DNA from 3 places in the Streptomyces sp. SCSIO ZS0520 genome. Region 1 is predicted to be linked to each of the others. Evidence: riboswitches for the same ligand, from Rfam matches in the RefSeq annotation. Region 1 holds a riboswitch; each other region holds the start of a gene.
What was found. Region 1 has a riboswitch for cobalamin ahead of MID12_RS30675 (CoA-acylating methylmalonate-semialdehyde dehydrogenase). Riboswitches for the same ligand answer to the same signal wherever they lie in the genome.

Region 1 (7,571 bases):
GGCCCGGCGCCGCCGCCAGTCGTGCACCGCCGAGGTGTAGCCCGCGCGGTCCTCCTGCGCGCGGTCCCGCCAGGGGTCGGCCGCCTCGACGATCCGGTACGGGCCGCTGAGGTGCTCGTCGAGGATCTCGCGGCGCAGCCGGGTCAGCGACTCCTTCTCCCGGCCCTTGCCGAGGACGAAGAAGACCTCGGCCCGGCGCATCGCCTTCACCGCGGCGAGGGTGAGGTGGTCGGGGTCGCCGGCGCCCATGCCGATGACGAGGATGCGGCGTTCTTGCGTACTCATGTCTCCCTCGGGCCCGCCACCGCGCGGCGGCCTCGGCTCGCTGTCTTCCCTGGCCGATCGGCCTCCCATCCAAGCATCCGCGGCGGGCGGCGGCGGGCCCGCGGTCCCCGCACAAGTCACTGGCCGCGCCGGGTACGGGAGTTGTAGCGTGCCGCCATGATGACGCACCGAAAGGTCCATGCCGCGTAGGCGCCCTTCCGCCCTGCGGGGCGAGACTCCCGTACCGCGCCCCCGTCGGCGCCGGTTCCCTCCGGTCGGCCCGGTCTCCGGATCCTGTGTCGCGGCCCTGTGCCGCCTGGAGCGGACCCGCCTGTGGCCGGAGGCGACCGCCGAGGCCTTCTGGCACTGGCGGGCCCTGGCCCACGGCCCCCTGCGCCGGGTGGCCGATCCCCCCTTCGGCGCCCCGAGTTGCGGCATCCCGGAGTGCGGCTGCGACCCCGGCTACTTCCGCGACCGGCTGGAACTCGCGCTCCATCTGCTGCCCCGCAAGAGCGCCCGCGAGCTGCGCGCGCTGCTGCGGCCGCTCGACGAGAAGATCCTGGCCAGGGCCCGGATCATCCGCGCGGACGGCCCGGACGACCCCTGGTGGCGGGGAGAGCTGTGAGCATCCGCCGCCATCGGGCGGGCCGCGGCCGGAAATCACGTCCGGGGCCGGGCCGGGGTGGACTTACTAGGACGTCCAACTATATGTTCGTGACCAAGGCCCGCGGTGTCAGGGAAGCCGGTGCGATTCCGGCGCGGTCCCGCCACTGTGACCGGGGAGTTCGTCCTCGCAGGACACGCCACTGACGGAGAGATCCGTCGGGAAGGCAAGGGGACGCGCGCTGATCCGGGAGTCAGGATACCGGCCGCGGGATGTTCCGTGTTTCCACGAGGATGGAGCAGACACGCATGGCACCGGTCCGTACCCACGACCTGGGTGATCCGCTTCGGCACGCGCGACTGCGCACCGCCTGACGGCACTTCGTCTCCGCGTCTTCCCGGCCGACCACGGCCGCGCGCTGCCGCGCGCGCCGCCGGTCCGCCCTGCCATCCCCCGGATCCCACCTGACGAGAGCAGGCTTTCCATGGTCCGTGAACTGACCCATTTCATCGGCGGCAAGCACACCCCGGGGACCTCGGGTGCGTACGGCGATGTCTTCGACCCCAACACCGGCGAGGTGCAGGCCAGGGTGCCGCTGGCCGGCCGCGCCGAGACCGGGGCGGCCGTCGCGGACGCCGCCGGGGCGCAGCGCGAGTGGGGCGAGTGGAACCCGCAGCGCCGCGCCCGGGTCCTGCTGCGCTTCCTCCAACTCGTCGAGGGCGAGAAGGAGTCGCTGGCCCGGCTGCTCTCCGCCGAGCACGGCAAGACCGTCGCGGACGCGCACGGCGACCTGGCGCGCGGCCTCGACGTGGTGGAGTTCGCCGCGGGCATCCCGCACCTGCTCAAGGGCGAGTTCACCGACAACGCCGGGGCCGGGATCGACGTCCACTCGCTGCGGCGCCCGCTCGGCGTGGTCGCGGGCATCACCCCCTTCAACTTCCCCGCGATGATCCCGCTGTGGAAGGCGGCGCCCGCCCTGGCCTGCGGCAACTCCTTCGTCCTCAAGCCCTCCGAGCGCGACCCCTCGGTGCCGCTGCGGCTCGCGGAACTCTTCCTGGAGGCGGGCCTGCCGCCGGGCGTCCTCAATGTCGTCAACGGCGGCAAGGAGGCCGTCGACACCCTCCTGGAGGACCCGCGCGTCCAAGCGCTCGGCTTCGTCGGCTCCACGCCGATCGCCGCGCACATCTACGCCACCGCCGCCGCGCACGGCAAGCGGGCGCAGTGCTTCGGCGGCGCCAAGAACCACATGATCGTGATGCCCGACGCGGATCTCGACCAGGCCGTGGACGCGCTGGTCGGCGCGGGCTACGGCTCGGCGGGCGAGCGGTGCATGGCGATCTCGGTGGCGGTGCCGGTCGGCGAGGAGACCGCCGAGGCGCTGGTCGCCCGCCTCAAGGAGCGGATCGGCTCCCTGCGCATCGGCCGCAGCGACGACCCGGCGGCGGACTTCGGCCCGCTGGTCGGCCGGGACGCTGTCGACCGGGTCCGCGGCTATGTGGACCTCGGTGTCCGGGAGGGCGCCGAACTCGTCGTGGACGGGCGGGACTTCACGCTCGAGGGGCACGAGGGCGGCTTCTTCGCCGGGGCCTCGCTCTTCGACAGGGTCACCCCGGGGATGCGGATCTACCAGGAGGAGATCTTCGGCCCGGTCCTCTCGGTGGTCCGCGCCGCCGACTACGAGGAGGCCCTGCGGCTGCCCACCGAGCACGCCTACGGCAACGGCGTCGCGCTCTTCACCCGGGACGGCGACACGGCCCGCGACTTCACCCGGCGGGTGGACACCGGCATGGTCGGCGTCAATGTGCCGATCCCGGTGCCGGTGGCCTACCACACCTTCGGCGGCTGGAAGCGGTCCGGCTTCGGCGACCTGGGGCAGCACGGCCCGGACGCGGTCCGCTTCTACACCCGTACCAAGACCGTCACCTCGCGCTGGCCCTCCGGGGCCAAGGAGGGCGCGAGCTTCACCATCCCGACCATGGGGTGACGGCATGACCACTCTCCTCAACGAGGACCAACTCGCCGTCGTCGAGACCACCTTGGACTTCGCCCGCGAGCATCTCGCCCCGGGCGCCCTCGGCTGGGACCAGGACAAGCACTTCCCCGTCGACGTGCTCCGCAAGGCCGCGGGGCTCGGCCTCGGCGGGGTCTACGTCCGCGAGGACCTGGGCGGTTCGGGGCTCTCCCGCGCCGACGGGGTGCTGATCTTCGAGGCGCTGGCCACCGGCTGCCCCTCGATCGCGGGCTACCTCTCCATCCACAACATGGTCGGCTGGATGATCGACCGCTACGGCTCCCCCGCCCAGCGGGCCCGCTTCCTGCCCGCGCTGTGCGCCATGGAGCAGCTCGGCAGCTACTGCCTCACCGAACCGGGCGCGGGCTCCGACGCCGCCGCGCTGCGCACCCGCGCGGTGCGCGACAAGGACCACTGGGTGCTGACCGGGGTGAAGCAGTTCATCTCCGGGGCGGGCGCCTCCCAGGTGTACGTGGTCATGGCGCGCACCGGCGCGGACGGGCCCGGCGGGATCTCGGCCTTCCTCGTCGAACGCGACGACCCCGGCGTCTCCTTCGGCCCGAACGAACGCAAGATGGGCTGGAACGCCCAGCCCACCCGGCAGGTCCTGCTCGACGGGGTGCGGCTGCCCGCCGACCGGCTGCTCGGGCCGGAGGGCGGCGGCTTCCGGATCGCCATGAACGGCCTCAACGGCGGCCGCCTCGGCATCGCCGCCTGCTCGCTCGGCGGCGCGCAGAACGCCCTGGACCGGGGCCTGGCCTATCTGCGCGACCGGGAGGCCTTCGGCGCCACCCTGCTGGACGCCCAGGCCCTGCAGTTCCGGCTCGCCGACATGGCCACCGAACTCGCCGCCGCCCGGGCCCTCGTACGGCAGGCCGCGGACGCCCTCGACCAGGGCACCGCGGACGCCCCGCAGCTGTGCGCCATGGCCAAGCGCTTCGCCACCGACACCGGCTTCTCCGTCGCCGACCGGGCGCTGCAACTGCACGGCGGATACGGCTACTTGGCCGAGTACGGGGTGGAGAAGATCGTCCGGGACCTGCGGGTCCACCAGATCCTGGAAGGGACCAACGAGATCATGCGCGTCATCGTCGCCCGGAGCCTGACGGGAGCACGCGGATGAGCGAGCCCACCGAGGCCCCGGTGCAGGTCCGGGTCGAGGGCGGCCTCGGCCGGCTCGTCCTGAACCGGCCGCGGGCCCTGAACGCCCTGACCCACGAGATGGTCGAACTGCTCGCCGCCGCCCTCGACGACTGGGAGCACGACCCGGCGGTCCGGGCCGTCGTCCTGAGCGGCGCCGGGGAGCGCGGACTCTGCGCGGGCGGCGACATCCGCGCCATCCACGAGGACGCCCGCACCGGCGGCGGGGAGGCCTCGACCGCCTTCTGGCGCGCCGAGTACCGCCTCAACGCCCGGATCGCGCGCTATCCCAAGCCGTACGTCGCCCTGATGGACGGCATCGTGATGGGCGGCGGCGTCGGGGTCTCCGCGCACGGCAGCGTCCGCATCGTCACCGAGCGCTCCAAGGTGGCCATGCCGGAGACCGGGATCGGCTTCGTCCCGGACGTCGGCGGCACCTATCTGCTCGCCCTCGCACCCGGCGAGCTGGGCACCCATCTCGCCCTCACCGGTGCGGTGTCGGGCGCACGGGACGCGCTGGTCTGCGGCCTCGCCGACCACTTCGTACCCTCCGCGCGGCTCCCGGCCTTCCTCGACGCGCTGCGCGGGGGCTCCGTAGCGGAGGCGGTCCGCGCCCAGGTGCGCGAGGCCCCGCCCGGGCAGTTGGAGGAGCAGCGCGAGTGGATCGACCACTGCTACGCCGCGGACACGGTCGAGGAGATCGTGGACCGGCTGCACGCGAGCGGGGCCCCGGCCGCCGAACAGGCCGCGGCGACCCTGCTCACCAAGTCCCCCACCGCGCTCAAGGTCACCCTGGCCGCCCTGCGCCGCGCCCGTGGACTCGGGCCGCTGGAGCGGGTGTTGGAGCAGGAGTACCGGATCTCCACGGCGGCGCTCTCCTCCCCCGACCTGGTGGAGGGCATCCGCGCCCAGGTGATCGACAAGGACCGCGACCCGCACTGGTCCCCGGCCACCCTCACCGAGGTGACCGAGGAGCTGGTGGAGCGGTTCTTCGCCCCGCTCGGTGCGGGCGAACTCGCCCTCGCCGCCGACGACTTCCCCCAGGAGGTGCCCTGGTGACCACGACCGCCGCTTTCCTCGGCCTCGGCCACATGGGCGGCCCCATGGCCGCCAATCTCGTCAAGGCCGGGCACCGCGTGCTCGGCTACGACCCCGTCCCCGAGGCACTGGCCGCCGCGGCCGAGGCCGGGGTCGAGCCCGCCGCCTCCGCGGCCGCCGCCGCGGCCGGGGCCGAGGTGGTCCTCACCATGCTGCCCGCCGGACGCCAGGTCCTCGATCTCTACGGCGAGGGCGGTCTGCTCGCCGCGGCGCGGCCCGGCACCCTCTTCGTGGACTGCTCGACCATCGACGTCGCCGACTCCCGCGCCGCCCACCGAGCCGCGGTCACCGCGGGGCACCGGGCCCTGGACGCCCCGGTCTCCGGCGGGGTGATGGGCGCCGAGGCGGCCACCCTCACCTTCATGGCGGGCGGCGGCGAGGCCGAGTTCGCCGCGGCCGAGCCGCTGCTCGCGGCCATGGGCCGCAAGGTGGTGCACTGCGGCGGCGCGGGCGCCGGTCAGGCCGCCAAGATCTGCAACAACATGATCCTCGGCATCTCGATGATCGCGGTCAGCGAGGCCTTCGTCCTCGCCGACAGCCTCGGCCTCTCCGACCAGGCGCTCTTCGACGTGGCCTCGGCCGCCTCCGGCCAGTGCTGGGCGCTGACCGTCAACTGCCCGGTGCCCGGGCCGGTTCCGGGCAGCCCGGCCAACCGCGACTACCGGCCCGGCTTCGCCGCACCGCTGATGGCCAAGGACCTCGGCCTCGCCGCCAACGCCGCCCGCGCGGGCGGGGTCGACACCGAACTCGGCCTGCGGGCAGCGGCCTTGTACGCGGCCTACGCCGAAGGCGAGGGCGCCGACCGGGACTTCTCCGGGATCGTCCGGTCCATCCGGGCCCGTTCTGCCACCGGACCCGCGCGGCACTCCGGCGGACAGGCCTTCCCCGACCAGCCCCACCCCCAACAGCACAACGAGAAGGACGAGTTGACATGAGCGAGCCCTACGAGACGATCCTCGTCGAACGCAAGGGCCGCACCGCCCTGCTCACCCTGAACCGGCCCGAGGCGCTGAACGCGCTCAACCTCCGGGTGATGGAGGAGGTCGTCGCGGCGACCCGGGAGCTGGACCGGGACCCGGAGGTCGGCTGCCTGGTCCTCACCGGCTCCGCGAAGGCCTTCGCGGCCGGGGCGGACATCAAGGAGATGGAGCCGCAGCAGTACCTGGACATGTACCTCAGCGACTGGTTCGCCGCCTGGGACCAGCTCGGGCAGCTGCGCACCCCGACGGTCGCCGCGGTGGGCGGCTACGCGCTGGGCGGCGGCTGCGAGTTGGCCATGCTCTGCGATGTGCTGCTCGCCGCCGACACCGCCGTCTTCGGCCAGCCGGAGATCAAGCTCGGCGTGATCCCGGGCATCGGCGGCTCCCAGCGGCTGACCCGCGCCGTCGGCAAGGCCAAGGCGATGGAGCTGTGCCTGACCGGCCGCACCATGGACGCCGAGGAGGCCGAACGCGCCGGACTCGTCTCGCGGATCGTGCCCGCCGGGGAACTCCTCGCCGAGGCGCTCGCGGTCGCGGAGACCATCGCGGGCATGTCCGCCCCGGTGGCGATGATGGCCAAGGAGGCCGTGAACCGCTCCTTCGAGACCACCCTCGCCGAGGGCGTGCGCTTCGAACGCCGCCTGTTCCACGCGGTGTTCGCGACCGCCGACCAGAAGGAGGGCATGCGGGCCTTCAGCGAGAAGCGCCCGCCGGAGTTCCGGCACGGCTGAGCACGGGCGCCCGGCGGGGGCAGGTGGCTTTCCGCCGGGCGCTGCGAGGCGCCCGCGCGGCCGCGGGCCGGGCCCGCCGGGCGCCGTCCCGGCGCACCTTCACCCCTCGCGGTCCGGTGCGCCCCCGGGCCACCCCATCAGCAGCGCCCGGTGCACCCGCAGCACCGTCCCCTCCAACTCCGGGAGGGCGGCGGTGCGCCGGGCGCGCACCTCCACGGCGACGAGTTCGTGCAGGGCGCCGATGACCGCGGTGTAGGCGGCGTCCGGGGCCTCGGCCCAGTCGGGGTGGTCGGTGCGCGCCGCCTCGTACCAGCGGCGGGTCAGCTCGGCGAAGCGGCGGTGCGCGGCGGCGAAGCGCTCCAGGGCGGCGGGCCCGGCGGCCAGCCCCTCGACCAGGAAGACCCGGGCGAACTCCGGCTCCCCGGCGAGGAATCGGAGGTAGGCGCCGAGTCCGGCCCGCAGCGGCGCCAGCGGCTCGGGGGACTGCCCCGCCGCCGCCACCGCCTCGGCGACGCGGCGGAACATCAGGGCGACACCCAGGTCGGCGGCGGCCAGGAAGCAGGCCTGCTTGTCCGCGAAGTGCGCGTAGAAGGCCTTGCGGGAGACCCGTGCGCGGCGGACCACGTCCGCGATCATGACCGCCGGGTAGCCCTGCTCGGCGGTTGCCGCGATCATGGCGCGAACCAGCCGGTCCCGCTGCGCGGATCGCACCTCCTCGCTGCTCAGGCTGCTCCGCCCGCGAG
Region 2 (7,571 bases), 1.4 Mb from region 1:
TGGCGAGCACGCGCTCCCGGCCCGCGGCGCCCAGCCTGCGGCGCAGCCCCTCGTCGCCGAGCAGCCGCCCGAGGGCCGCGGCGAGCGCGCCGGACTCGCCGGGCGGCACCGCGAGGCAGGTCTCCCCGTCGGCTCCGGCGACCTCCGGGATGGCGCCGCCGGTGGTGGCGACGAGCGGGGTGCCGGTGGCCATCGCCTCGGCGGCCGGGAGCGAGAAGCCCTCGTACAGCGAGGGTACGCAGGCCACTTGGGCGGAGCGGACCAGGTCGACGAGTTCCTCGTCGGTGATGCCCTTGACGAAGTCGACGGCGCCCTCGAGTCCGTAGCGCTCGATCATCTGGGCGACCGGGCCGTCCTCGGCGCGCTTGCCGACGACGACGAGATGGGCCTCGGGCACCTCGGTGCGCAGCTTGGCGAGGGCCTCGACGAGGTGGACGAGGCCCTTCAGCGGGACGTCCGCGCTGGAGGTGGTGACGATCCGGCCGGGCACCTCGGCCACCGAGGGGTCGGGGCGGAACAGGCCGGTGTCGGCGCCGATGTGCACGACGTGGACGCGGGAGGGCGCGACGCCGAGGTGGTCGACGATCTCCTGCCGGGAGCTGCCGGAGACGGTGAGCACCGACTCCAGCCTGCGGGCCACCCGCTTCTGCATCCGGGTGAAGGCGTACCAGCGGCGCACCGAGGCCCGGCGGCGCCAGTGCGGGGCGGCGTCCAGCTCCAACTGCCGGTCCACGGTGATCGGATGGTGGATGGTGGTGACGAGCGGGGCGCCGAGGTCGCCCAACAGCCCGTATCCGAGGGTCTGGTTGTCGTGCACGACGTCGAACTCCCCCGCGCGGGCGCGCAGATGGCGACCGGCCCGCAGCGAGAAGGTGAGCGGCTCGGGGAAGCCGCCGGTGAGCATGGTGGCGACTTCGAGGGCGTCGATCCAGTCGCGGTACTCGCCGCGCGCGGGTCTGCGGAAGGGGTCCGAGGGCCGGTAGAGGTCCAGGCTCGGCAGCTCGGTCAGGCGCGGATTGGGGGCGCCGCCGGTGCCGTTCCCGTCGAGGACGGGGTAGGGCTGGGCGCCGATGACCTCGACCTGGTGGCCGAGGCGGGCGAGTTCCCGGGACAGGTGCCGTACGTAGACGCCCTGGCCCCCGCAGTACGGGTTGCCCTTGTAGCTGAGCAGGGCGATGCGCAGCGGCCGGTCACCGTCGGGGGCGGAGCCCGCGCGATGGCCGTCCTTCCTGGCCTCAGCGGTCACTCCGGGCCCCCTTCTCACGGCTCTTTCACGCGAGACTACGCGCGGCGCTAACCTAGAACAAGTTTCAGAGTGGAGCATTCCGGAACGCTCGGAGGATCGAATTTACCGGCTGGTAGCCCGTACTGTGCCGGGCGGACCAGGTGATTCGCGCCACGGCCGAGCCCCCTGCCATGCTGTGCCGTCCGGGGGCAGCGCGGCCCCGGCGCGGCGACGCTCCCGCACCCGGCAGCCCGCACGGAACGGACAGATGGCAACGCACGCACGGCCCTCGCATCCGGCCTCCCCGCAGACCGAGCGGCAGGCGGCCCGGCGCCGCCGGATGCTGCGCGCGAGCGCCGAGCTGGCCGCGCGGGGCGGCTTCGACGCCGTGCAGATGCGCGAGGTCGCCGAGGTCGCGCAGGTCGCCCTCGGCACCCTGTACCGCTACTTCCCGTCCAAGGTCCATCTGCTCGTGGCGACCATGCAGGACAAGCTCGGCCAGCTGCACACCACGCTGCGCGAGCGGCCCCCGGACGGGGCGGGCCCCGCCGAACGGGTCGCCGCGACCCTGATGCGCGCCTTCCGCGCCCTCCAGCGCGAACCGCTGCTCGCCGACGCCATGGTGCGCGCGCTGACCTTCGCCGACCGCTCGGTCAGCGCCGAGGTCGACCAGGTCACCCGGCAGACCATGGCGCTCATCCTGGACGCCATGGGCCTCGCGGATCCGAGCCCGGCGCAGCTGTCCGCGGTCCGGGTGATCGCGCACACCTGGCACTCGGCGCTGATCACCTGGGTCTCCGGCCGCGCCTCGATCACCCAGGTCGGCTTCGACATCGAGACGGTGTGCCGCCTCATCGACCTCACCTCGGCCGGGCCGCCCGAGGAGCCGCCGGGCCGAACCGCCCCCGGACCCGACCGGTAAAGTGACCGCGTCGTTCTCATGCCCGCCTCGGGGGAAGCCGGTGGAAACCCGGCGCTGACCCGCAACCGTGAGCCGCCCGTCCCCGAAACGGCGGCGAGCCGGAATGCCCGGGGCGGATATGACCGGCTCGCGTCACCGGGACCCCGGTGACAGGCACCGTCGAGGCATACGGGGCCGCAGCCGCCCGGTGCTCCGCGTGCCGTGCCGCGCGGCTCCGCCACAGGGAGAGGCACCGCCGCTCATGAACGTTCGCCGCACCGCAGCGGTTCTCGCCGCCGTCGCCGTGACCGGGGCGGCCTCCGCACCGGCCGCGCTCGCCGAGACCCCGAAGCCGTCCCCCTCGGTGGCCCTGCCCTCCGGCCTGTACGGGAAGGCGGACCCGCAGTTCGACGGGGTCTGGCGGCAGTCGCTCGCCTTCCTCGCCCAGGACACCGCCTCGGTGCGGCCCGCGGACAAGGCGGTCGACTGGCTCACCGGACAGCAGTGCGCGGACGGCTCCTTCGCCCCCTTCCGCGCCGACGCCGCCGCGGCCTGCGGCAAGAAGACCCCCGTGGACAGCAACAGCACGGCCGCCGCGGTGCAGGCCCTCGCCGCGCTCGGCGGGCACGAGAAGACCACCGGCAAGGCGGTCGGCTGGCTGAAGTCGGTGCAGAACAAGGACGGCGGCTGGGGCTACAACCCGGGCGGCGCCAGCGACACCAACTCCACCTCCCTGGTCATCGGCGCCCTGAAGGCCGCGGGCGAGGACCCGGCCGCGGTGCGCAAGGGCGGCAAGTCGCCCTTCGACGCGCTGGACGCGCTGACCGTGCCCTGCACCGTCAAGGACGGCGGCGGCGCCTTCGCCTTCCAGCCCGGCAAGTCCGCGGGCGGGCAGCAGCCGGGCCCGCTGGAGCCCAACGCGGACGCCTCCGCCGCCGGAGTCCTCGGCAGCCTCGGCAAGGGCCTGGCCGCCACCGGGGGCGGGAAGGACGCGGGCGGCGCCTGCGTCGAGCCCGGCGCGGCCACCCCGAAGGAGAGCGCGGCGGGCGCCGCGGACTACCTGGAGAAGGAGCTGACGGGCGGCACCCATCTGATGTCGGTGATGCCGGGCGCCGAGAAGAAGCCCGACTTCGGCAACACCGCGGACACCGTGGTCGCGCTGGCCGCCGCGGGCCGCCCGGACGCGGCCCGTAAGGCGTACGGCTGGCTGGAGAAGAACGCGGCCGACTGGGCGCGCGGGGGCGGTCCCGCCGCCTACGCGCAGCTGGTGCTCGCCGCGCACGCCGTCGGCGCCGACCCCCGCGCCTTCGGCTCCACCGACCTGGTCGGCGCGCTCGACGCCCAGGGCCCGGCGCCCGAGTCGCAGAAGGACGGCAGCGCCGAGGACGCCGCGCAGGACAAGGAGAAGGACGAGGACGGCACCAGCGTCTGGTGGATCGTCGGCGTCGGGCTCGTCGCCGGTATCGGGGTCGGCTTCCTGTTCAGCAGCCGCAACAAGAAGCAGGGGAAGTGACCGGCCGGGTCCCGGAGTCGGCGGCCCCGGCGGACGGGCGCCGCACCCCGGCACCCCGCCGCGCGCCCGCCCTGGCCGCCCCGCTCGCCGCCGTACTGACCGCCGTACTCGCCGTCCTGCTCGCGGCGGCGCCCGCGGGGGCCGCCGGTTACCGGTACTGGTCCTTCTGGGAGCGCGAGAACAACGCCTGGCGGTACGCGAGTCAGGGCCCCTCGCTGACGCGCCCCGCGGACGGGTCGGTGCAGGGCTTCCGGTTCTCCGTGAGCGAGGACTCGAAGGACGCCGCCAAGCCGCGCGGCGAGGCCGACTTCGGCACGGTCTGCGCGGACACCCCGGCCGAGAAGGGCCGCAAACGCCTCGCCCTGGTCCTCGACTTCGGCACCCCGGCCGACGCCCCCGGGGGCGAGTCGCCGCCGAAGCCGCGCACCGTCTGCGCGCGGGTGCCCGCCGACGCCAGCACCGCCGAGGCGCTCGCCGCGGTGGCCGAACCGCTGCGCTACGACAGCAAGGCCCTGCTCTGCGCGATCGCGGGCTACCCGAAGTCCGGCTGCGGCGAACAGGTCTCGGGCGAGGCCGAGCGCGAGCCCGGCACCCGAGGCGAGGCCGGGGACGGCTCCGGCGGCGAGGACGGCGGCCCCTCCTTCGGCCTGATCGGCGGCGGCGCCCTGGTCGTCCTGGTGGCCGTCGCCGCCGGGGTGCGGGCCAAGCGCCGCCGCGGCTGAGGCCCGCCGCCGTGCCCCGCACCACCGCCATGCCCCGCCGCGGCCCGCTGCGCCCGGCCCCCTTCGCGAGCCGCTCGGGCGCCCTGCACCCCGGGGCCTGGTGGCTGTGGGCGCTCGGCCTCGGCACCGCCGCCTCGCGCACCACCAATCCGCTGCTCCTCGCCCTGCTGATCGCGGTCGCCGGGTACGTGGTGGCCGCGCGCCGGACCTCGGCGCCCTGGGCCCGCTCGTACGGGGCCTTCGTGCGCCTGGGACTGGTGGTCCTCGGTATCCGGCTCCTGTTCGCGGTGGTCCTCGGATCGCCGATCCCGGGATCGCACGTCCTCCTCACGCTGCCGGAGGCGCCGCTGCCCGACTGGGCGCAGGGCGTGCGGATCGGCGGCCGGGTCACCGCCGAGGGCCTGGTCTTCGCCGCCTACGACGGGCTCAAGCTCGCCACCCTGCTGATCTGCGTCGGCGCCGCGAACGCCCTGGCCAGCCCCTTCCGCCTGCTCAAATCGCTGCCGGGCGCGCTCTACGAGGTGGGGGTCGCCGTGGTGGTCGCGATGACCTTCGCCCCGCAGCTGATCGCGGACATCGGCAGGCTGCGGGCGGCCCGGCGGCTGCGCGGGCGCCCCGACAAGGGGCTGCGCGGACTCCTCCAGGTCGGACTGCCGGTCCTGGAGGGCGCCTTGGAGCGCTCGGTGGCGCTCGCCGCCGCCATGGACGCCCGCGGCTTCGGCCGCACCACCCCGGTCTCCGCCGCGCTCCGGCGCACCACCGGCGCCCTGACCCTCGGCGGCCTCATCCTGGTCTGCGCGGGCACCTACGGACTGCTCACCGCGGACGGCTCCGGTTACGCACCGCCCCTGCTGGGCGCGGGAGTCGCCGCCGTGCTCGCCGGGCTGCGCCTCGGCGGCCGCCGCTCGCCGCGCACCCGCTACCGCCCCGACGTCTGGGGCGCCCGGGCCTGGCTGGTCGCGGGCAGCGGGGCCGCCGTCGCCGCCGCGATGATCTGGGCGGGGTCCGCGTACACCGAGGCCCTGCGGCCCGGGGTGGTCCCGCTGGTGGCCCCGGAACTGCCGCTGTGGACGGCCGCGGGCATCCTGCTCGGCCTGCTGCCCGCCCTGGTGGCACCGGTGCCGCCGCCCGCACAGCGCCCGGGCCGCACCCCGGAACCCGAAGCGGAGCCACCCGCCGCCGACGGCGCGGCGCCCCGCCGCGACCGGCTGCGCCCCGCGCCCGCGGCCCCGCACACCCCCGAACAGCCGCCCGGCGCCGAGGAGTTCACATGATCCGCTTCGAGGAGGTCTCCGTCACCTACGACGGCGGTGACCGACCCGCCCTCGCCGGGGCCGACTTCACCGTCCCGGAGGGCGAACTCGTGCTGCTCGTCGGCCCCTCGGGCGCGGGCAAGTCCACCCTGCTCGGCGCGGTCGGCGGACTGGTCCCGCACTTCACCGGCGGCACCCTGCGCGGCCGGGTGACGGTGGCGGGCCGCGACACCCGTACCCACAAGCCCCGCGAACTCGCCGACGCGGTGGGCACCGTGGGCCAGGACCCGCTGGCGCACTTCGTCACCGACACCGTCGAGGACGAACTCGCCTACGGCATGGAGTCCTTGGGCCTCGCCCCCGCGGTGATGCGCCGCCGGGTGGAGGAGACCCTCGACCTGCTGGGCCTCGCCCCGCTGCGGGACCGCCCGCTCGGCACCCTCTCCGGCGGGCAGCAGCAGCGCGTCGCCATCGGCTCGGTGCTCACCCCGCACCCGCGCGCCCTCGTCCTCGACGAACCGACCTCCGCCCTCGACCCGGCCGCCGCCGAGGAGGTGCTCGCCGTGCTCCAGCGCCTCGTGCACGACCTCGGCACGACGGTACTGATGGCGGAGCACCGCCTGGAACGCGTCGTCCAGTACGCCGACCAGGTGCTGCTGCTGCCCGGCCGCGGCGAGGCCCCGGTGCTCGGCGACCCGGCCGGCCTCATGGCGCGCTCCCCCGTCTTCCCCCCGGTGGTCGGCCTCGGCCGCCTCGCGGGCTGGTCCCCGCTGCCGCTCACGGTCCGGGACGCCCGCCGCCGCGCGGCCGAACTGCGCGAACGCCTCGCGCACCGGACCCCACCGGCCGACAACGGGCAGGCGGACAGGGCGAGTTCGAGTGCGGGCAGGGAGGGCCCGAGCGCAGAGGGACCGGGCACGACAGGAGCGGGCGCTGCGGGACCGAGCGGTGCAGGACCGGGCGCCGCGGAATCGGCGGCATCGGGGTCGGGCACAGCCGGACCGGGCGCGGCCGGACCGCACCCCGGCGGCCCAGGCAAGAAGGCGCCCGCCCCGGACCCCGTCGCCGTGGTGCGCGGGCTCGGGGTGCGCCGCGGCCGGGTCGAGGCGCTGCGGGGCGTGGACCTGACCGTACGGCCGGGTGAGACGGTGGCGCTGATGGGCCGCAACGGCGCGGGCAAGTCCACCCTGCTCTCCGCCCTGGTCGGCCTCCTCGCCCCCACCGCGGGCAGCGTGCACGTCCAGAGCCTGGTCCCCCACCGCACGGCACCGCGCCGACTCCTCGGCCACGTAGGCCTCGTACCGCAGGAGCCGCGCGATCTGCTGTACGCGGACACCGTCGCGGCGGAGTGCGCGGCGGCCGACCGGGACGCGGCGGCGGCGCCCGGCAGCTGCCGGGACCTGGTGACGCGGCTGCTGCCCGGGATCGGGGACGGCACCCATCCGCGGGACCTGTCCGAGGGGCAGCGCCTCGTCCTCGCCCTCGCCGTGATCCTCACCGCGCGGCCCCCGCTGCTGCTGCTCGACGAGCCGACCCGCGGCCTCGACTACGCCGCCAAGTCCCGCCTCGCCGGCATCCTGCGCGAACTCGCCGCCGAGGGCCACGCGCTCGTACTCGCCACCCACGACGTGGAGTTGGCCGCCGAGATCGCCCACCGGGTGGTCATCCTGGCCGAGGGCGAGAGCGTCGCCGACGGACCGACCGCCGAGATCGTGGTCTCCTCGCCCTCCTTCGCCCCGCAGGTGACGAAGATCCTCGCCCCGCAGCAGTGGCTCACCGTCGCCCAGGTCGAGGAGGCGCTGACATGAGCGGCCGCAGCACCACCGAGCACCCGCAGGACCCCTCCCGGGCGGCGGTGCGCGCCGTACGGATCGGCCCGCGTTCGGTCCTCGCGCTGGCCCTGGTGAGCGCGGTGGGCGTGGCGGCCTTCGGCTGGCCGCTGCTCGCGAGCCGCGGA
Region 3 (7,571 bases), 4.8 Mb from region 1:
ACGACACCTTCGTCACCAAGGCCGCCGAATCGCAGCAGTTCCTCTTCCACGCGCTGATCCAGCGGGCGGGCAACCGCTACGGCTCACCGATGTTCGTCGGCACCTCCAACGCCGTACGCATATCGGCCCTGAAGCAGATCGGCGGGCTGTACGACTCCATCACCGAGGACATGGCGACGGGCTTCGAGATGCACCGTCACAAGAACCCGGCGACCGGCCGCAAATGGAAGTCCGTGTACACCCCCGACGTGCTCGCGGTCGGTGAGGGCCCGAACGCGTGGACCGACTTCTTCACCCAGCAGCTGCGCTGGTCCCGGGGGACCTACGAGACCATTCTGAAGCAGTTCTGGAAGGCGCCCTTCACACTGCCGCCGGGCCGCTTCTTCAACTACACGATGATGGTCATCTTCTACCCGATGTCCGCGCTCAACTGGATTCTCGCGGGCCTGAGTTGCGCCCTCTTCCTCGGCCTCGGCGCCTCCGGTGTGAACATCGACCCCTCGATCTGGCTGATGCTCTACGGAAACGCCTCGGCCCTGCAGATCGGGCTGTACGTGTGGAACCGCCGCCACAATGTCTCGCCGCACGAGCCGGAGGGCAGCGGCGGTGTCGCCGGAATGGTGATGTCCGCGCTGTCCGCCCCGATTTACGCGCGTTCCCTGATGGACGCGGTGCTGCGCCGCAAGAGCAAGTTCGTGGTGACCCCGAAGGGCGATTCGGCGAGCCCGGACACGCTGTTCGGCACCTTCCGCATCCATCTGTTCTTCATCCTCGTCTTCGCCTCCTCGATGGTGGCCTCCTTCTTCTTCGGGCACTCGCACCCGGCGATGCTCACCTGGGCCACCTTCGCGCTGCTGATCACGGCGGCGCCGATCTTCGCCTGGCGCTCGGCGCTGCGGAAGGAGCGCCGCGGGCGCGCCCGGCGCGGCGCGCACAGCCGCCGCTCCAGCACTCCCCCGCCGCCCCGGCCCGCGCCCGCCGCCCCGGAGCCCGGGCGCCCCGGCCCGGCCGCCGCCGACCGGCAGCCGCCCCGGGAGACCGGTCGAGTCCCGCAGGACGACGGCCCGTTCACACCGCCGTACGAGCAGCTCCCGCAGCAGTACGCGCCCGCCTACGCGGCCCGATCCGCGGGGCCCGCCGAGGCGCCCGAACGCCCGCTGCCCGCCGAGTACGACGCCCTCTTCCGGGACGCGGCGCCCGGCGCCCGGGCCCCCGGCGCCGCGGTCCGGCCCGGCTACGGCTATCCGCCGCGGGTGCCGCGCCAGGAGTCCCGTACCCGGGAGTTCCCGGCGCAGGACGGGGCCGACCAGACCATGCGCCTGCCGCGGCACCCCGAGTGAGCGGCCACGCCTGACACGAAGTACGCGCACATCTCGAGTATCACGGGGTTCACGTGAAAGACCGCTCCCGCAGCCGCCGCATACGCCGCATCGCGATCGTCTCGGCGGTCGTCGTCGCGCTCGCCGGAATGAACGGACCGGCGGCGTACCGGTTCGTCTCGGAGGAGTACCACGACTACACGATCAACAAGCCGGAGTACAAGGCCGACAACGGCCACTGGGATGTCATCGACTTTCCCGAGGAATACCGGCTGAACACCATTCACGCGGCGCTCCTGCACACCGGGAAGATCCTGCTCGTCGCGGGCAGCGGGAACAACCAGAAGAACTTCGACGCGAAGAAGTTCGAGACCCGGCTCTGGGACCCGGAGAAGCGGACGATCAAGAGCATCCCCACCCCGGTCGACCTCTTCTGCACCGGCCACACCCAGCTGCCGAACGGCAATCTCCTCATCGCGGGCGGCACCCAGCGCTACGAGAAGCTGAAGGGCGATGTCACCAAGGCGGGCGGCCTGATGATCGTCCACAACGAGGACCCCGACAAGCCGATGACGCTGCCCGCCGGAACCCGTTTCTCGGGCCGGACCAACGGCAAGACCTTCGTCTCCAAGGACCCCGTCGTCATCGAGCGCGCGAAGAAGGTCTTCGACGAGGAGACCGGGGAGTTCGAGCGCAACGACCCCGGCCTCGGCCGCGTCTACGTGGAGGCGCAGCGCAGCGGCACGAAGTACGAGACCGGCACCCAGGACAACTACCGGGTGCAGGGCCTCACCGGTTCCGACGCGCGCAATGTGTACGGCATCGCGCAGAAACTCGCCCTGGACAAGAAGGACTTCCAGGGAATCCGGGACGCCTACGAATTCGACCCGCGGGCCGAGAAGTACATCAAGGTCGACCCGATGAACGAGGCCCGCTGGTATCCGACGCTGACCACGCTCTCGGACGGAAAGGTGCTCAGCCTCTCCGGACTCGACGAGATCGGCCAGCTGGTGCCCGGCAAGAACGAGGTCTTCGACCCGAAGACGAGGAAGTGGTCGTACACCAAGGGCCTGCGCCAGTTCCCGACCTATCCCGCGGTCTTCCTCACCCGGGACAGCAAGCTCTTCTACTCCGGTTCGAACGCCGGGTACGGACCGGACGACGTCGGCCGCGACCCGGGCCTCTGGGATCTGAAGACCAATAAGTTCCGCAAGATCCCCGGGCTGAGCGACGCGGACCAGTTGGAGACCTCCAATACGGTGCTGCTGCCGCCCGCGCAGGACGAGCGGTACATGGTGATCGGCGGCGGCGGGGTCGGCGAGTCCGAGAAGTCCAGCAGGAAGACCCGGATCGTCGATCTCCTGGACGCGTCACCGAAGTTCACCGACGGCCCCGAGCTGGAGAAGGGCACCCGCTACCCGCAGGCCTCCGTACTGCCCGACGACACGGTCCTGGTCTCCGGCGGCTCCGAGGACTACCGCGGGCGCGGCGACTCCAACATCCACCAGGCGCGGCTCTACGACCCGAAGTCCCGCACCTTCGACCGGGTCGCCGACCCCGAGGTGGGCCGCAACTACCACTCGGGCTCGCTGCTGCTGCCGGACGGCCGGGTGATGTTCTTCGGCTCCGACTCGCTCTACGCGGACAAGGCGGGCAGCAAGCCCGGCACCTTCGAGCAGCGCATCGAGATCTACACCCCGCCCTACCTCTACCGCGACTCGCGCCCCACGCTCAGCGGCGGCCCGAAGACCGTGGAGCGCGGCGACTCGGCGACCTTCACCTCACCGACCGCCGCCGCGCTGAAGAACGCCCGCCTGATCCGGCCGAGCGCCTCCACCCATGTCACCGACGTGGACCAGCGCTCCGTCGCCCTGGACATGCAGACCGAGGGCGACCAGGTCACCGTCACGGTCCCGAAGAACCGCGATCTGGTCCCCTCCGGCTGGTACATGCTCTTCGTGACGGACGGCAAGGGCACACCGTCGAAGGCGCAGTGGGTGAAGGTGCCGTAGGCAGCCGCCCCCGGGGAGCAGCGCCGCGGGCGCGCGCGACGGCTTCCCGGGGAACAGGACGCCCGCCGGTCCTCCAGCGGTCCGGCGGGCGGTTCCCAACTCTCCTCGGCTGCGCGCTACTTCGCGCCCTTCGCCAGCCCCAGCGCGTACTGCGGCCACCACTCGCCCGCCTTGGGGCCGCCCTTGCAGGTGCCGTCGGACTCGCCCGGGCGCTTGACCCAGAGGTAGGCCTTGACCAGGGGGTCGCCCGTCTTGACGGTGGGGGGCTCACCGAGGGCGCGGCCGGGCGGGTTGCACCAGCGCTCCTTCGGATCGCCGCCGGTGTAAGGGCCGTTGCCGTTGCGGCTGGTGTCGACGACGAAGGGCTTGCCGCCGAGCTTCGCGGAGAGCTGCTTGCCGTAGGCGACGGACTGGGCGGTGCCGTAGAAGTTCGAGACGTTGACCGCGAAGCCGTCCGCCTGCTCCACGCCCGCCCGCTTCAGCGGCTCGAAGAGCTGATCGGGCTTGCCCCAGCCCGCGTTGCCCGCGTCGAGGTAGACCTCGGTGTCCTTGAGCGCGCCCAGGCGCTCGACGGCGCCCTTGAGCAGGTCGAAGCGCTCCTCGTGGAATTCGCCGGGGGTGCAGCCGTCCACCAGGTGCAGTACGGCGTCGGGTTCGAGGACCACGGTGGCGGGGCGGTCCCCGATGCCCCCCGCGACCTGCTCGACCCAGCCGCGGTAGGCGTCGCCGTCCGCGGCGCCGCCGCCCGAGTAGTTGCCGCAGTCGCGGTGCGGGATGTTGTAGAGGACGAGCAGGGCCCTGCGGTCGGCCTTGGCGGCGGCCTCGGTGAAACCGCGCGCCTGCTGCTCGGCGTTCTCCTGGCCGATCCACTCGGCGGCGGGCTGCTCGGCGATCCGGCGGAGGAGACCGGCCTCCTCGTCCTGCCCGTCACCCCGGTAACCGGCCGCCTGCGCCGCGGCCTTGCCGTCCGGATTCACCCAGAACGGGTCGGCGGCCTTGGGCTGCTGACGCACCGGCGCGGACTCCTCGCCGCCGCCGTCGTCGGAGGAGGAGCAGCCGGCGAGCAGCAGCGCGGCCGCCGCGCCGAGCGCCGCGGCCCGAAGCCCCGTACGGGCGGGGGCGGTTGTGCGCTTGCTCACGGTGCCGCGGTCCGCGGCCCGGCAGATCGGTGTGCTGCCGTACATCCACTCCCCCTCGGTGGGCTCACTGGCGTCCCATCGTGGCACACCTCCCTCACCGCACAGCGTCCGTACACCCCAGGTCGGCGGCTTGCGATCGGGGCGGGGCGGCGGGCGCGCGGGAGTGTCCGAGGGCGGACGCAGAAGTGACCTGTCTGGTTGACAGGTTCACCGAACTGCTGGGACTCTCCGGACGACAAATCCATACATCGAGGCGACGGAAGCCAGGAACCCGGTGCGAATCCGGGACGGTCCCGCCACTGTTACCGCCGGCCGCCGCCGCGCGGGAGTCAGGAACTGACCCGTCGTCCTCCTGCCATGGGGCGTGGAAACCCCAAGAAGGAGGTCCACCGGTATGTCCTTGCACACCGCATCGCACACCGCATCGGCGGCCGACGCCACCCTCAGCGCCCGCGACTGGGCGATCGCGGCGGCCGCGGCGATCGTCTCCCTGATCGCCCTGTACGCCGTCTTCCTCGACCAGGGCACCCTGGTCTCCGCGACCGGCAGCTACCTGCACGAGTTCGCCCACGACGGCCGCCACCTCTTCGGCGCTCCCTGCCACTAGAGAGTGTCGTCACAGTCCCGCTCGGCGCCCACGGGCCCGCACCGGACTGTGACGACACCCCCGAGCACCACGTACGACCACCCCCGCGTACTGATCCCGGAGCGCACAGAACCATGTCCACACCCCTGATACCCCTGCTCGGACGCGGCGTCGTCGCGGGCGCCGCCGCCGGTCTCGCGGCCGGTCTCTTCTCGCTGTTCGCGGCGGAACCGCTGATGGACCGCGCCATCCGCGAGGAGGAGGCGCGCGCGGCGAAGGAGCACGCGCACGAGCACGCCGCCGCCGCGGCCCAGCACCACGAGGAACTCTTCTCCCGCTCCACCCAGCACTTCGGCCTGGTGGTCACGGCGGTCGTCGCGGGCATCGCCCTCGGCGTGTTCTTCGCCCTCGCCTACGCCCTGATCCACCGGCGCACGCCCCTGGCGAACCCCTGGCCGCGCGCCCTGGTCTTCGCCGCCGCCGCCTTCCTCGCGGTCGCCCTGCTGCCCGCCCTGCGCTACCCGGCCAACCCGCCCGGCGTCGGCGACTCCGCCACGGTCACCGACCGCCAGGAGATGTGGCTCGGCGCGGTCGCGATCGGCGTCCTCGGCCTGCTGCTCGCCTGGCAGGTCGCGGTGAAGCTCGCCGAACGGCCCGTCCCGGTACGCCACACCGCCGTGGCCGCCACCGTGATCGCCGTCCTCGCGGTGCTCTTCCTGCTCCCGGACAACCCGGACGCGGTACCGGTCGAGGCCACCCTGCTCTGGGACTTCCGCGTCCTGTCGATCGGCACCCAGGCCCTCCTCTGGGCCGTCTTCGGCGCGGTCTTCGGCGCTCTCGGCCTGCGTGCCGCGTCCCGCCCTGCCACCGCCGCCGAGCCGCGGCGGGAGACCGCCACGGCCTGACCGGCGCCCGCATCGCGCACCCGGCCCCGGTGCCCGTCCCCGATTCCGGGGCCGGGTGTCGGGGCCTTCACCACTCCCCCGTTCCCCCGCGTTCTCCCCCGGTGGTCCGCCCGGTGGTCCGCCCGCCCCTCAACTCCCGTCAGCCACGCGGTTTTCCGCCGGTCCGCGCGGCTCGGCGGCGGGTGCTCCGTACCGCCATCGCGACCGCGGCCACCGAGGCGAGGGCGAGGCCGGTGACGGTGTGCCGGGTGCCGGGGCCCGCGAGTTCGGGCTGGGCGGCCATCTCCGGGGCGGCGGCGCCGGGGGGCCGCGGCCCGGGCGAGGCGGAAGGGGCCGCGCCTGTCGCCTCGGGGGCCGCCGCTCCCTGCTGCTCGGCGGGGGCCGACGTCTGCTCCTCGCCAGTGGCCGACGTCTGCTTCTCGCCGTGGGCCGCTCCCTGCTTCTCGCCGGGCGCCCGCCTCTGCTGCTCGCCGGGCGCCGAGCTCGCGGGGTGTGCCGCGTGGCGGGCGCCCTGGGCGCCGTCGTCCGCGCCGCTCTGCGAGGGCGCCAGGTCTCCCGTGCGCGCCCGGTCGCCCGCCCCCTCGTCGAGCACCCGGAAGGTGGTGAGCAGCCCCCGGTCGGCCCGGGCGGCGCCGTCCGGGTCCACCGGGCTGCCGGTGGTCGCGCAGGCGATCCGCACCTCGTGCAGGCCGAGGGTGGCGGTGGGCCGTATCCGGGCCTCGGCGCGGAGCGGGGCGCCCGGGGCGGCGGCGAGTTCGGCGGGGGCGGCGAAGGCCGGGGAGTAGGCCCGGCCGGTGCGGCCCGGGCAGCCGGTGACGGTGAGCGCGACACTGCCGCCGCGGTCGACGACCGCGGGCGCGACCCGCACCACCCCGTCCCCCGCGGATGGCGGCGGCCCCTGGACGGCGCCCGCGGGTGCCGCCATCAGGACGGCGCCCGCGGCGGCGGCGCTCAGAGGGAGCAGAGCTATGTGCATCGTGAACCTCCTACTACGGCAGGTTCACCTCCGCGGAGGCACTTCGCATCCGGAGCGCTACGCAGCGTAGCCACGGGCCCGGCGCCGACCGGGCGGCCGGGCCACCTCTCAGCCGGGAACACCCCGGTCGGCGGCGGCCGGAACACCCCGGCTCCGGCCACGACTCCGAAGGCAGCCCCGCCCCCGCCCCCGACCCCGACCTCGGCCCCGCCCCCGCCTCAGACCAGATCCACCAGATCGGCGATCGAGCGCACCACGGTGGACGGCCGGAAGGGGTACTTCTCGATGTCGGCCTCGGCGGTGAGGCCGGTCAGGACGAGGAAGGTCTCCATGCCCGCCTCCAGACCGGCCAGGACGTCGGTGTCCATCCGGTCGCCGATCATCGCGCTGGACTCGGAGTGGGCGCCGATCGCGTTCAGGCCGGTGCGCATCATCAGCGGGTTCGGCTTGCCCGCGAAGTAGGGCTCCTTGCCGGTGGCCTTGGTGATGAGCGCCGCCACCGAGCCCGTCGCGGGCAGCGGGCCCTCGGTGGAGGGGCCGGTCTCGTCGGGGTTGGTGCAGATGAAGCGGGCGCCCGCGTTGATCAGCCGTACCGCCTTGGTCATCGCCTCGAAGGAGTACGTACGGGTCTCGC

Region 2: it holds a riboswitch for cobalamin, as region 1 does, so the genes downstream of both, MID12_RS24660 (prenyltransferase/squalene oxidase repeat-containing protein) here and MID12_RS30675 (CoA-acylating methylmalonate-semialdehyde dehydrogenase) in region 1, are expected to answer to the same signal.
Region 3: it holds a riboswitch for cobalamin, as region 1 does, so the genes downstream of both, MID12_RS10060 (CbtB domain-containing protein) here and MID12_RS30675 (CoA-acylating methylmalonate-semialdehyde dehydrogenase) in region 1, are expected to answer to the same signal.

What each region holds. Positions count from the first base shown of each region.
Region 1 covers NZ_CP092644.1:7,483,773-7,491,343, reverse strand. Annotated here, with positions in the region: gene cobF (precorrin-6A synthase (deacetylating)) at 1-285, opposite strand, end outside; gene MID12_RS30680 (hypothetical protein) at 464-889, shown strand; cobalamin riboswitch at 976-1,153, shown strand; gene MID12_RS30675 (CoA-acylating methylmalonate-semialdehyde dehydrogenase) at 1,353-2,852, shown strand; gene MID12_RS30670 (acyl-CoA dehydrogenase family protein) at 2,857-4,002, shown strand; gene MID12_RS30665 (enoyl-CoA hydratase/isomerase family protein) at 3,999-5,078, shown strand; gene mmsB (3-hydroxyisobutyrate dehydrogenase) at 5,075-6,052, shown strand; gene MID12_RS30655 (enoyl-CoA hydratase) at 6,049-6,828, shown strand; gene MID12_RS30650 (TetR/AcrR family transcriptional regulator) at 6,928-7,571, opposite strand, start outside.
Region 2 covers NZ_CP092644.1:6,132,184-6,139,754, reverse strand. Annotated here, with positions in the region: gene MID12_RS24670 (glycosyltransferase family 4 protein) at 1-1,246, opposite strand, end outside; gene MID12_RS24665 (TetR family transcriptional regulator) at 1,494-2,147, shown strand; cobalamin riboswitch at 2,144-2,277, shown strand; gene MID12_RS24660 (prenyltransferase/squalene oxidase repeat-containing protein) at 2,389-3,639, shown strand; gene MID12_RS24655 (SCO2322 family protein) at 3,636-4,361, shown strand; gene MID12_RS24650 (energy-coupling factor transporter transmembrane component T) at 4,391-5,635, shown strand; gene MID12_RS24645 (ABC transporter ATP-binding protein) at 5,632-7,422, shown strand; gene MID12_RS24640 (ECF transporter S component) at 7,419-7,571, shown strand, end outside.
Region 3 covers NZ_CP092644.1:2,705,353-2,712,923, forward strand. Annotated here, with positions in the region: gene MID12_RS10045 (cellulose synthase catalytic subunit) at 1-1,340, shown strand, start outside; gene MID12_RS10050 (kelch motif-containing protein) at 1,394-3,331, shown strand; gene MID12_RS10055 (glycoside hydrolase family 6 protein) at 3,448-4,515, opposite strand; cobalamin riboswitch at 4,673-4,830, shown strand; gene MID12_RS10060 (CbtB domain-containing protein) at 4,865-5,077, shown strand; gene MID12_RS10065 (CbtA family protein) at 5,191-5,961, shown strand; gene MID12_RS10070 (hypothetical protein) at 6,101-6,937, opposite strand; gene MID12_RS10075 (HAD-IIA family hydrolase) at 7,156-7,571, opposite strand, start outside.